DNA from 3 places in the Arthrobacter sp. GAS37 genome. Region 1 is predicted to be linked to each of the others. Evidence: riboswitches for the same ligand, from Rfam matches in the RefSeq annotation. Region 1 holds a riboswitch; each other region holds the start of a gene.
The links. A riboswitch is a leader RNA that binds a small molecule or an ion and turns the genes downstream of it on or off. The one in region 1 is predicted to bind cyclic di-AMP.
Positions count from the first base shown of each region.

Region 2: linked by a shared signal. The riboswitch ahead of ABH924_RS15755 (hypothetical protein) and the one ahead of ABH924_RS03975 (M23 family metallopeptidase) in region 1 are both predicted to bind cyclic di-AMP.
Region 3: linked by a shared signal. The riboswitch ahead of ABH924_RS14260 (hypothetical protein) and the one ahead of ABH924_RS03975 (M23 family metallopeptidase) in region 1 are both predicted to bind cyclic di-AMP.

Region 1 covers NZ_JBIYDB010000003.1:65,835-69,965, reverse strand. Annotated here, with positions in the region: gene serC (phosphoserine transaminase) at 1-652, opposite strand, end outside; gene ABH924_RS03980 (metal-dependent transcriptional regulator) at 1,004-1,699, shown strand; cyclic di-AMP (ydaO/yuaA leader) riboswitch at 1,826-2,033, shown strand; gene ABH924_RS03975 (M23 family metallopeptidase) at 2,036-2,854, shown strand; cyclic di-AMP (ydaO/yuaA leader) riboswitch at 2,984-3,166, shown strand; gene ABH924_RS03970 (NlpC/P60 family protein) at 3,172-3,936, shown strand.
Region 2 covers NZ_JBIYDB010000020.1:20,600-24,730, forward strand. Annotated here, with positions in the region: gene ABH924_RS15750 (glycosyltransferase) at 1-929, opposite strand, end outside; gene ABH924_RS15755 (hypothetical protein) at 1,089-1,826, opposite strand; cyclic di-AMP (ydaO/yuaA leader) riboswitch at 1,829-2,025, opposite strand; gene ABH924_RS15760 (ATP-binding protein) at 2,167-3,645, opposite strand; gene ABH924_RS15765 (response regulator transcription factor) at 3,658-4,131, opposite strand, start outside.
Region 3 covers NZ_JBIYDB010000016.1:77,158-81,288, reverse strand. Annotated here, with positions in the region: gene ABH924_RS14270 (TetR/AcrR family transcriptional regulator) at 1-521, opposite strand, end outside; gene ABH924_RS14265 (flavin-containing monooxygenase) at 562-1,665, shown strand; cyclic di-AMP (ydaO/yuaA leader) riboswitch at 1,804-1,954, shown strand; gene ABH924_RS14260 (hypothetical protein) at 1,957-2,970, shown strand; gene ABH924_RS14255 (PucR family transcriptional regulator) at 3,043-4,131, opposite strand, start outside.

The DNA of each region.
Region 1 (4,131 bases):
GCTCCAGGGCGGCGGGGGAGAAGAGGCCGAGCCACAGGCCGCCGTCGGAGGCAAAGTTCTTTTGCGGCGCGAAGTAGTAGACGTCAGCCTCGGCAACATCAACATCCAGGCCGCCGGCTGCGGACGTCGCGTCCACCAGGACCAAGGCGCCGTCGTCGCTGCCCTGGACGCGCTTGACCGGAGCGGCCACACCCGTCGAGGTTTCGTTCTGCGGCCACGCGTACACGTCCACGCCTGCCTCGGCCTGGGAAACCGGCCGGGTGCCTGGCTCGGACTTGATGATGGACGAAGCTTCAAGGAAAGGTGCCTTGTTGGTTGCCGAAGCGAACTTGGAACCGAACTCACCGAAGGAGAGATGCTGGGCCTTCTTCTCGACCAGGCCGAAGCTGGCGACATCCCAGAACGCAGTGGAGCCTCCGACGCCGAGAATCACCTCGTAGCCCTCGGGCGCACGGAAGAACTGGCTAAGTCCCTCGCGGACGGAACCCACCAGGTTCTTGACCGGAGCCTGGCGGTGGGAGGTACCGAGGATCGTTGTCGAGGCGGCGGACAGGGCCTCGATCTGCTCCGGGCGGACCTTGGAGGGCCCGGCGCCGAAGCGGCCGTCCTTGGGCAGCAAATCGGCGGGGATAGTGATGCTGTTGTCGCTCACGGGATGCTCCAATGGTGAAGTAGCGGCCTAGATGGGTCGTGGCAGGTGGCAAGCTGCCCCTTCGACTCCCCAATTCTGCCTGACGCCGGAGGCGGGGGCAGAACCGAAGGTGTCATAGTCCGCCACGTGGAAAGCATTTGTTCCGCCGGCTCTGGACGGGACAGTGGACGGGACGCTGGACCGGGCGCTGGACGGGGGCGCCGGAATTATCCGGAGTAATTCCAAATAAGCTAAGCTTGGAGCTGGCGCCCGGACCGGGACCGCCGGCGGTTCGGCCACCTGTTCGACCACTGAGGCGGCTGCGGTACGGTGGAAAATACGCAAGATACTGCGCTCGAGGAGCTGAGCTGGATGACGGATCTGATCGATACCACTGAGATGTATCTTCGGACCATTTTGGAGCTTGAAGAAGAGAACATCGTGGCTCTTCGCGCACGCATCGCCGAGCGCTTGCGGCACTCCGGCCCCACCGTTTCCCAGACGATCGGACGGATGGAGCGCGACGGCCTGGTGATTGTGTCCGATGACCGGCACCTTGAGCTGACTGAAACGGGCCGGAAACGCGCCACCGAGGTCATGCGCAAGCACAGGCTCGCCGAACGGCTCCTGGCAGATGTCATTGGACTGGACTGGGCTTACGTCCACGATGAAGCGTGCCGCTGGGAGCATGTCATGAGTGAGCGCGTGGAACGGCGGCTCTATGAGCTGCTGGACCACCCCACGGAATCGCCGTATGGCAACCCCATTCCCGGACTCGAAGCGCTGGGTGGAGTCGCCTCCCACGCCTTTACGGATGGCGTGGTCAACCTTCTCGACGCGATGAACGAATACTCACCTGAAAACCGGGTCACCGTCAGCCGCCTGGCTGAACCGATCCAGGTGGAACCGGAACTTCTGGTGCAGCTGGACGAGGGCGGAATCCGCCCCGGAGCCAGGGTTTCCCTGGAACGTGTGGGGGAGTACATCTCCGTTCGCGTGCCCAATATCGACGGCGCGCTGGAGCTGCCGCCTGAGGTAGCCTCGCACGTGTTTGTCACGGTCGCCTAGCCGGCCTGGCGAGGCGGCCAGCAAAGATAACGAAATTATTACCGCGGGGGCTTAATCCCCTATAGTTTATTACTGGCGCCGATACCAAAGCGTTACCTGATCCGAAGCCGAGTTCTGCCAGCGGATCAGGTGGATTAGTCCATTCACTGGCAGAAGCGGAGGAACCACCATCGGCTGTCGAAAGACGGCCTTGGGGTGAAGTCCGCAGCGGAAGTGCAAACAGCGCAGGGCCCCTTCGGTAGCTCTGCGCTTCGCGCCCTTCACGCGGACCGGGTCCACGATCTCTCTGGCCCGAATCCGACAGCTAACTTCGCAGGCTTGCCAGAGAGGAAAACCTTGACTACGCAGAACACCAGGGGCCGCAGGCGCGCGTCCGGTCCTACTGCTGAGCTGCGGAGCACAAGCGCCGTCGAGCACGATCGGCCCCGCGATCCCCATCGCGAACTTCGCCGCCGCAAGGGTCCTTTGCGGCAGATAGCCGAGTTCGCTGCGGCGAGCGGGGCGGGACAGAAGGCCGGAGTGGCCCTTGCCGCGACGGGCCTCATCCTGACGGTCGCCATGCCGGGCACCGGCGCCATGACGGCCACGGCCGAATCGAACCAGGCCGCCTCGGCGGTGGGCACCCAGCCTGAGATTCCGGCCGCGGCAAGCGCCACGATCGACTTCAGCCGTGCTGCGGTTTCCACCACGGCGGATCCGGACAGCAAACTCAAGCAGCTCTTGAGTGCGCAGTCCGTCGGCACCATCAAGACGTCGTCCTCCAAAGGCACCCTGGGGGCGCCGCTGGACACACTGACCACGGCCTCGCCTTTCGGCTATCGTGTGAATCCCATCACGGGCGGCTTGGGGGAGTTCCACCGGGGCCAGGACTTCGTGGCCCAGTGCGGCACCCAGGTCCATGCCGCCGCCGCCGGCAAGGTCACTTTCGCTGGCTGGCATCCGTATGGCGGCGGAAACCGCATTGTGGTGGACCACGGCAACGGCCTGGAAACCACGTACAACCATTTGTCTTCGTTCAACGTCCAGGTGGGCCAGACGGTCAGCCGCGGCGATGTCATCGCATTGAGCGGCACCACCGGCGCCTCTACGGGCTGCCACCTCCATTTTGAAGTCATGGTCAACGGCGACGTCGTTGACCCCCTGGGCTGGCTGTAGCCAATCCGATGGAAGCCTCTCGCATGCTTGTCACGCTCCGTGACCTGAATGTGACATTGAGCCAAAACTCATGTACCGTCTAAGACGCATCAACTTTTAGAGAGTTGATGCACTCGAGTGGATTGCCTAGCTCTGCCACTGCTCGAGGTTCCGTTCGCAAAACATCGTCTGGCAGAGGCGGGGGACCCACTTTTGGTCATCTTCACCGATGGCCTTGGGGTTAAGTCGCACAACTTCCGAGAGGGAGAAGTGTGGCCGGATGACTCCCATCCGAATCCGACAGCTTACCTCGCGGGCATAGGGAGAGGCCTCTTAACGTGTCTTCACGCTCTACTGTTGCGCGCCACCGTGCCGCGGTCACCAAGACCAACTCGCTTGCCGTTATCGCTAAGACTGTCGGCAGCAACGCCGGTGGCGTAGGCCGTCAGGCAGCTGTTATCGCAGCTGCTTCAGGTCTGGTGCTCACTAGCGGTATTGCAGCCAACGCTGCAGAAACCAACGTCCCTCGCGAGTCCACTTCGACCTCCGCCCTGGAAGTCCAGTCCATCGCCCAAGCCAGCATTTCGGCCGACTCCTCCGTCGCCATCAAGTACGAGCGCCCGGCGGTCTCTACCGAGGCTGCTCCGGTTGTCGCAGCTCCGGTTGCCACGCAGGAAGCTGCTCCGGCTACGCAGGCTGCAACGGGTGCCGCTACCGGCTCCTCGACGCTCTCTGTCACCGCTGCTGTTTCACCTGCAACGAAGGTTGCCAGCGGCAAGGGCGCAGCAATTGCTGCCGCAGCTTACGCACAGCTTGGCGTTGCCCAGGACTGCACCGCCCTGGCTTCGAACTCCCTGGCCGCTGTTGGGATCAACTTCCACGGCTGGCCGGCAGACTACCTCTCTCTTGGCCGTACGGTCAGCGCCGCTGAAGCGCAGCCGGGAGACTTGGTCTACTACCAGAACGGTGGCATGGGCATGGCCCACATCGCCGTTTACGTCGGCAACGGCATGGCAGTCCACGGCGGCTGGAACGGTGGCACCACCGCCCTTTACAGCGTCAATGTCGGCTCCGGCCCGGTCTTCATCCGCGTTGGTGGCTAAATAGCTCCGGTTACATAGCTTCACTGGAACATCCCCGCTGGTCCGCCCGCGGGGATGTTCTGTTTTAACCAGCATGCGCTATGTGTCCGGCACGTGAACTTTGACCGACACTGCGCTGGAACTCCGGCAAGGATTCGTTGATCTGGCCTCCGAGTGTTTACTCTTAGGTTGTCGATCCACAGCCCGTACATGCAG
Region 2 (4,131 bases), on a different contig from region 1:
CTGCTGCGCGGGTTCTGCTCGGCGGTGCGGGACGACGCCGGGAGCGGCCCGCGTGCAAGTGCTGCGCGCAGTTCCGGAATGGGGATGCGGCCCGAGACGAGATCCCGGGTGAGCCGGACCATGCCGCGGATGTCGGCCAGGGCAGTGCGCACCACGTCGACGCTGGAATTGGGATCGTCGATCCAGTCAACGGGAACTTCGTGGACCCGGAGGCCGCAGCGTTCGGCGAGGACCAGGAGTTCAGTGTCGAAGAACCACGAGTTGTCCATGGTGTGCGGGAGGATCTGCTGTGCGACATCTGCCCGGATCGCTTTGAAGCCGCACTGGGCATCGCTGAAGCGGGCGCCCATGAACGAGTGCAGCATCAGGTTGTAGCTGCGCGAAATGAACTCGCGCTTGGGGCCGCGGACAACCCTCGAATTGCGGGTCAGCCGTGTGCCAATGGCGAGGTCCGAATGGCCGGAGATCAGCGGCGCCAAAAGGGGCGCCAGCGCGGCGAGGTCCGTGGAAAGATCCACGTCCATGTAAGCCAGAACCGGCGCCGGCGATGCGAGCCACACCTTGCGTAGGGCGTTGCCGCGTCCCTTCTCCTCAAGATGGACGACCGCGAGCTCAGGCAGTTCCCTGGCCACGCGCTCCGCGATTTTCAAGGTGCTGTCCGTGCTTGCGTTGTCGGCCACGGTAATGCGGAAGCCATGCGGGAAGGATTCGCGCAAATGGCCGTGAAGCCTGCGCAGGCACTCTTCGAGGTCGCGTTCCTCGTTGAAGACGGGGATGGTGACATCGAGGACGGGGACGGCGGTGTGGGTGTCGACGGGGGCGCGCCGCGCTGTGCTGCGTTGAAGGGGGGTGTTGGGTGGGATGGGAAGGCCCGGCGGCACCACCGCGGGGTCCTTCAGGGTTCCGGAGGTGGATTCGATGAGCGTCATGTATTCAGAGTGCCGTTGCAGAATATGAAGGCTTTAGGCGGAACCTGTGACGTGGCTGTGGATGTATGGCCGGCGTGGCGAATCACATGCCTGGCCAAAATACGCAGAGGTCCGCCCCTGGAGGGACGGACCTCGACGTACTTGTGCGTGGCTCTTGGTCTAGTACCAGTTGTGCGCCAGGTGGAAGGACCACGCCGCGGACGGCGATCCGTAGCGTTCCTTGATGTAGTTCAGGCCCCAGCGGATCTGCGTCTGGTAGTTGGTCTGCCAGTCGGCGCCCTCTGATGCCATTTTTTCGCCCGGCAGCGATTGCCCAATGCCGTAAGCGCCACTGGAGGCGTTGGTGGCAGTGGTGCGCCAATCCGATTCCTTGTTCCACAAGGTGAGCAGGGCGGACATCTCGCCCTGACCCCAACCGTAGGATGGAAGGATGCTTGCGGCATAAGCCTGTGCGCCGGAGGGATCATCGACGGCGACAGGTGCGGCCGGGGCTGCTGGAGCGGGCGGTGCCGCGGGCGCGGCCGGTGCGGCGGCCTGCGGTGCGACGGCGGCCGGAGCGGGGGCAGGTGCCTGGCTCGGCGTCGGCGCGGCGCTCGGCTTGGGGCTCGCGCTTGCGCTCGCCGACGGCGTGGCGGCGGCCGATGGCGTGGCTGAGTTATCCGCCGCGCGGGATTCGGACGTGCGGCTCATGTCCTGGGCATTGATGGCTTGTCCGGCAGCCTGGGTGGCGGCACCTGCACCGAGGAACACGGCAACGACGCCGGCAACAACTGCCATGCGCTGGCCGGTGCCGAGGTTCGAGGCGGCTCGCCTCAACGTGGAACGTGACTTGTTTCTCCGGGCAGGTTCGCCGCGGTGGCGCGCAACAGGGCGCGACTGATTCCTGGAATCAGACATGGTGATTGCCTCTCGACGCCTGCGGAGTTAGCTGTCGGATTCGGATGAGGTCATCCGGCCGTGGCCACAGGGAATCGTGGCGGTACGGCTTCACCCCTAGGGCTGGCTCAACATGAGCGCTTGCCCGGAGACCTGGGTCCCCCGTCTCTGCCTGGATTTTTGGGCACCGGGGAGTGGCAGAGCTCGGCGCCTACCCGGCGGTGGCCGGAATGATCCCGCGCACCCATTCGACGGTACAGGAGGATTTTACTTAAGTCACATTTAGGTAACGGAGATCACGACGTCGGTGCGTCGACTTGCGCCCGCCGTGCACCGGCGTCATACCCTCCTGGGCGGCCGTTCAGGCCGTGGCGGTCCTGAGCGCCGGAAGCCGCACCGCAAATTCCGTCCGGCCGGGCCGCGACGCCACTTCGACGGTGCCTCCATGCGCCTGGACAATGGATTCCACAATCGACAAGCCGAGCCCGGAGGTGCCCTCGGAACCGGAGCGGGCGGCGTCGGCCCGGGCAAAGCGCGAGAAGATCCTGCCCTGGAACTCCGGCGGGATGCCCGGCCCGTTGTCAGTCACTGTCACCACGGCGCTGCCATCGGCGGAACGCATGACGCCCGTGACCACGGTGGTTCCCGCCTCCGTGTGTTTGCGGGCGTTGGAGAGCAGATTCGCCAAAACCTGGTGGAGTTGAGTGGTGTCGCCGCGGACCGTGAGGGGCTCATCCGGGAGCTTGAGCTGCCAGATGTGCTCGGGGGCCATGACCTTCTCGTCGCTGACGGTCTCGATCACCAACTGCGTGAGGTCCACATCGGTGAACTCGGGGGCCTTCCCTTCGTCCAGCCGGGCCAACAGAAGGAGGTCCTCAACGAGGGTTGTCATGCGTTCGGACTGGCTCTGCACCCGTCCCAGCGACTTGCGCCCGTCCTCGGTGAACGTCTCGGTCATGCGCAAGAGCTCGGTGTAGCCGCGGATGGCGGTCAGCGGAGTGCGCAGTTCGTGCGAGGCATCGGCGACGAACTGGCGCACCTTTGTTTCGCTTTGCTGGCGGGCTTCGAGGGCGCTGGAGACGTTGTCCAGCATCAGGTTCAAAGCATGGCCGACGCTTCCCACTTCCGTGCTCGGGTGGGCCGCCGACGCCGGAACGCGCACCGCGAGTGCCACCTCACCGGCGTCGAGCGGAAGTTTCGATACCTTCGTGGCGACGTCGGAGAGTTGCTCCAGGGGGCGCATGGTGCGGCGGATCAGCACGGTTCCGGCCAGTCCGATCAGGACCAGTCCGCCCAAGGACACCAGCACCATGGTCCACACGAGCGAGGCCTCGGTGTCCTCTTTCGAGGCGAGCGGCAGCCCCGTGATGACAACATCGCCGTATGGAGTTTCGGTGGCCACCAGCCGGTAGCCGCCATTGGACAGGGTGCGATCAACCGGACGGCCATCGGCGGGGAGCGCGGACAGGATTCGAGCGTCGCTGGGCGACAACGGCGCACGGGTGGCATCGGAGGACAAGAATCCAGCATCGCTGCTCACCTGACCTGCGAGAATACGCGCATTCAGCGTGCCGATGCTCTGGCCCCGGGGGTCCAAGGGGTCCGGACGGCCGCCCGGGTTGCCTTGCGGCGGGCGGCCATGGGAGGCCTGCATCAATTGCTGGTCGAGCTGCTTCGTGAGGAACACGTCCATGGAGGCGTAGCTGACCACCCCGACGGCACCGCAGATGGCCACGAGGAGCGCCATGGAGAGAAGGATCAAGCGCGTGCGCAAGTGCCAGGTTGAAGGATTGAACCAACGATGGTCGGTCTGGCGGGGGATACCCGAGAGTGCGGACATTCGACGCCCCGGCTATTCGGCAGGCTTGATGACGTAGCCTGCTCCGCGCACGGTGTGGATCATGGGCGGGTGGTTGGCCTCGATCTTCTTGCGCAGGTATGAGATGTAAAGCTCCACGATGTTTGCTTGCCCGCCGAAATCGTAGTCCCACACGCGGTCGAGGATCTGGGCCTTGCTGACCACGCGCTTAGGATTTTCCATGAGGTAGCGCAAGAGCTCGAACTGGGTCGCCGTGAGCGGGATGTCTTCGCCGCCACGGGTAACTTCACGCGTGTCCACGTTCAGGGTCAGGTCGCCTACAACCAGCTCGGCAGTGTCCATCGCGGCCACTCCCGAGCGCTGGACCAGGCGGTGCAGGCGTAGCAGGACTTCCTCCATGCTGAAGGGCTTGGTGACATAATCGTCGCCGCCGGCGGCCAACCCGACGATGCGGTCCTGCACGTCATCCTTGGCGGTGAGGAAGAGCGCGGGCACCTCAGGCGCAAA
Region 3 (4,131 bases), on a different contig from region 1:
CCGACCGACCAGATCACGGCCGCGGCTTGCTCGTCGCTCATGCCGGAAGTCAGTGCCCCGCGCCGCCTGAGCGCAGCCGCAGCTTCCGCATAGTTCCGCAGCCGGGTTTCGGCCCGGTCCCGCTCCACTTTTGCCGCTTCAGCGTCGACGGCGGAGGCCTGCCTCATGACGCTGAATAATTGGCTGCTTCTCGGATGCACCTCGGCGAACCAGTCGGCCAACAACGCTAGAACCGCCCCGGCGTCGGCGGCTGTGGCAGTCCGCTCGCGCATAGTCTCCGGGACGGTGCGGGGGGCATCCGGACCCGAGGCCGTCGCGTCAACCACGGCCGAGAGCAGCGCGGCCTTGTTGCCCACGGAGTTGTAGATGGTCTGGATAGCCACGCCTGCTTGCTCGGCAACGGCCCCGATGGTGGTGGCCACGTATCCCCTGCTCAGAAACAGCTGCCGAGCGGCTTCCACGACTGCAGCCTTGGTTGCGACAGCTTGAGCTACCCGCCTGTCATTGTGCCGGATTTCCACGGAAAAAGAATAGCATTCTAGTGACTGGAATGCTATTCTAATGACCTCGAACACCTCAGGAGGCTTCGCGATGGACAGCAATGAGCCAGTGAACACCGTGGTTGTGGGCGCCGGGCAGGCAGGGCTCGCCACCGGATTCCACCTGAAGAAACACCGGCAAGACTTCCTCATCCTGGACTCGCAGGCCCGCGTCGGCGACGTGTGGCGGAACCGATGGGATTCCTTGCGGCTCTTCACCCCGGCGCAGCACGATTCCCTGCCCGGCATGCTATTTCCCGCCGCCCGAGGCAGCTTTCCCGGAAAAGACGCCATGGCCGAATACCTTGAGGAGTACGCCAGGAACTGGGAACTCCCGGTACGCCATGGTGCCCACGTCACCGGCATCGAGCGGGAGGACGGCCGGTTCCGAGTACAGTCAGGCTCCGGGTCGATCCTGGCCAAGAACGTTGTTGTTGCCACGGGCCCGAACGCGCAGCCAAGGATCCCGGCGTTCGCCGAGGATCTGGATCCCGGCATCCACCAACTCCACGGAGCGGAATACACCAACCAGGACTCGGTTCCACCCGGAGATGTCCTGGTGGTCGGCTCCGGCACCTCCGGCGTCGAAATCGCCCTGGAGCTCGCACCTACCCACCGCACCTACATTGCCGGAACCCCTCCCTTCCACATTCCAAGCCCCGTAACGCGATACGCCGGCGGGCTTTGGTGGCTCTTCATCCACAAGGTATTGAACAGATCCACCCCTATCGGCCGCAAAGTCGCGGTCGGGTTCACGAAGCACGGCGCGCCGCTGATCCGGGCCTCCACCCGAGAGCTCGACGCCGCGGGAGTCACCCGCCTGCCACGGCTGACGGGCACCCGCAAGGGCCAACCCCTGACCGACGAAGGCCACGCGATCCCGGTGTCCACGGTGATCTGGGCTACCGGTTACCAACCGGACTTTGGCTGGATCCGAGGACTTCCCGCGGATGAGGACGGCTGGCCGCTCACTTGCCGGGGCGCCGTTGAACAACTGCCAGGGCTGTTCTTCGTGGGCATGCCCTTCCAATACGGGCTGACCTCGGGCCTCGTGGGCGGGGTCGGCCGCGACGCCGAACACGTCGCAGGACTCATCGCCGGGCAGACTGAAGGTCCGCGGGACTAGGCTCGCGGAAGTTCTTGGCAAAAACCGGTTACCCCGCCCGTTATTCAAATGTGACTTTGCGTGCCGGCTGTTGTAGCGTCGAGGGGCGACCCAATCCCCAAATGGGCCGCTTCCGGGTTGACGCCGAGCTCTGCCGCAACCCGGAATCCGCCAGACCCGCGGCAGAGACGGGGGACCCAGAGTCTCCGGGCCTACTTCTCCACAGGCCCTCGGGGTGAAGCCGCCACGCGCGGCCGGACGGCCTCGTCCGAACCCGACAGCTAACCTCGAAGGCGTTGAGAGGCAATCACCATGTCCCCAATCATGGATCAGCCTCGCCGTGCCGAAGTGGCGGGCGAGAGCACCAAACCAACCGGACGTCGTCGGGCCAAAGACAGCGAACCGTTCATCGCGGCACCGGCTACTGAACCTTTGAGTTCGACAGCGGAACCCACCCGCGCGGCAACCCGGACGACGGCGGCGCCCACCACGCGCGCGGCCGCCCGCGCAGCCGAACGGAAGCGGGCTTCCCAAGCCAGCGAAACCGCCGCCATTCCGACGGTGACTGCTGCGACAGCTGAGCAAGCCAAACCTGAGAAGGCAGCCACAACGGCACTCCCGGCGACACCCCGTGCCGCCGTCGGTCCGGCATCGTTCACCGGTTCGTCCTTCAGCCGGGAACCACACGCCGTCCTCAAGAAGGCCGCCAGCATCCGGACGATGAGCAATCGAATGGCAGTGGTTGCAGGTGCCCTAGGCATCTTGTTGACCGCCGGTTCCCTGGGCCAAGCCCTTGAGTTGCCTTTCTTCGGTCAGGAATCCCGAGCCCAGGACGCTGCGAGCGCGGACAACAAAGACTCCACGCAATCCGGCGCTCCTTCCGCGGCGGCAAGTACTTCCCCCAGCGCTGCTGCATCACCTTCTGCAGCTACCCCAAGCGCCAAGTCCGGCCAGACCTCCGCGGGCCCGGCGCAACATTCGCCGCAAGGACCCGCCGCTGTCGAACCGTCGAGTGTCTCGGCACCGTCGATCTCCGTCCAGGTTCCTGCCGTCCCGTCAGCACTGCCCCCAAGCCTTACCCCGGTGCCTGTTCCTTCCAATCCGGTTCCGACCGGGCCAACGACCCCCACCCCGGCTCCCACCCCGGCTCCGACAGGGCCAACCACCCCAACCCCGACTCCGCCCCAGACCGGCACGCCCTCCCCCGCGCCCACAGGTTCTTGGAAGCCGCGGACCCCGACCAGTCCTAGTCCCACGCCACAGCCCACCCAACCCGGCGTGGATCTTGGGTCGATTTTGGACGCAGCAACCAAGGCCCTGCAGTGAGGATGGGACAGCATCGAAAGTCTGCCGTCGAGTTCAACAAGTAAGCCAGCGCGGCTTCCGGTACCAGCGGCTTCAAATCCGCGGACGGCCCGCCCAGCGGCGCGCTTTGAGCGTTGCGTGGAGTTCGAGCCGGGTCGCGCCATTCAGCGGGTCAGCACCGATAAGCTGGCGGACCCTGGCCAGCCGGTTGTAAATGCTGCTCCGATGCAGGTGGAGCTTCCCAGCCACGTCCTGCACGGAGCCGTCGCTGTCATAGAGGAGTTCGAGCAAGGGCAGCAGCTCGCCGTTGCGGTCAGCATCCTCGATCTCCTGGAAATGTGCCGAGCCCGAATCGTCCCAGCCACCGGGCGCCTGTAGCCGTTCGAACAATTGGTAAATCCCGGCCGAGCGGCTGTCCACGAGCTCTCCGAGTGGAGGATCGACGGCGGCAGCCTGGGCCGCGAGCTTCGACTGCCGGTACGCCCGGCCCAGCTGCCGGATGACTGAAAACGGCTCGCTGATGCCGAGAATGACGCGGTCCACCTTCCGGCCGGCGCGCTTGGCGAGTTCCAGCTGATAGTGGACCAAGACTTGGGCATGCTCCGCCCGTCCGCCGGTTTCGCGGAACAACAGGACCGAGTGCGTCTCGGTGCCGGCGCTGAAAAGCACGGAATCGACCCCGATAGTTGCCTGCAGCGCGGCGGAACGGTGCGTCAGGGTAGCCGCGATCGGATCGGAGACGCCGCCACTGTCCTCCGCGTCGAGCACTGTAACCAGCTGCCACGGTCCCCGGCCTTGAATCTCCTTCCATCCCGCCACAGTTGCCACAGCATTGGACTCGCCCTGGCATGCAGCCAGGAATTCCTGCTCACGGCGGCGCCGGAACTCCGACTCGGCCGTATTGGAATCGAGCAACAACCCTGCGAGGAGGTCCAACTCGTCCCGGACGCCCGGCAACTCGGCGAGTATCGCCGTCGCGGTCTGCTCGTCAAGGTCTTGCTGGACCCACAGGTACCCGACACGGAATCCGCGCACCAGCAGCGGGACGCAGACGCGCCCCACCATCCCGAGTTCCTCATTGGCGGGCACAACGACGGGACGCACGGCGGTGGCAATCCCGTGGGAGAGCTGCCACGCGCTGACGTCCACCGGGACCCGTTTGCTCAGGAGGAAATTCACTCG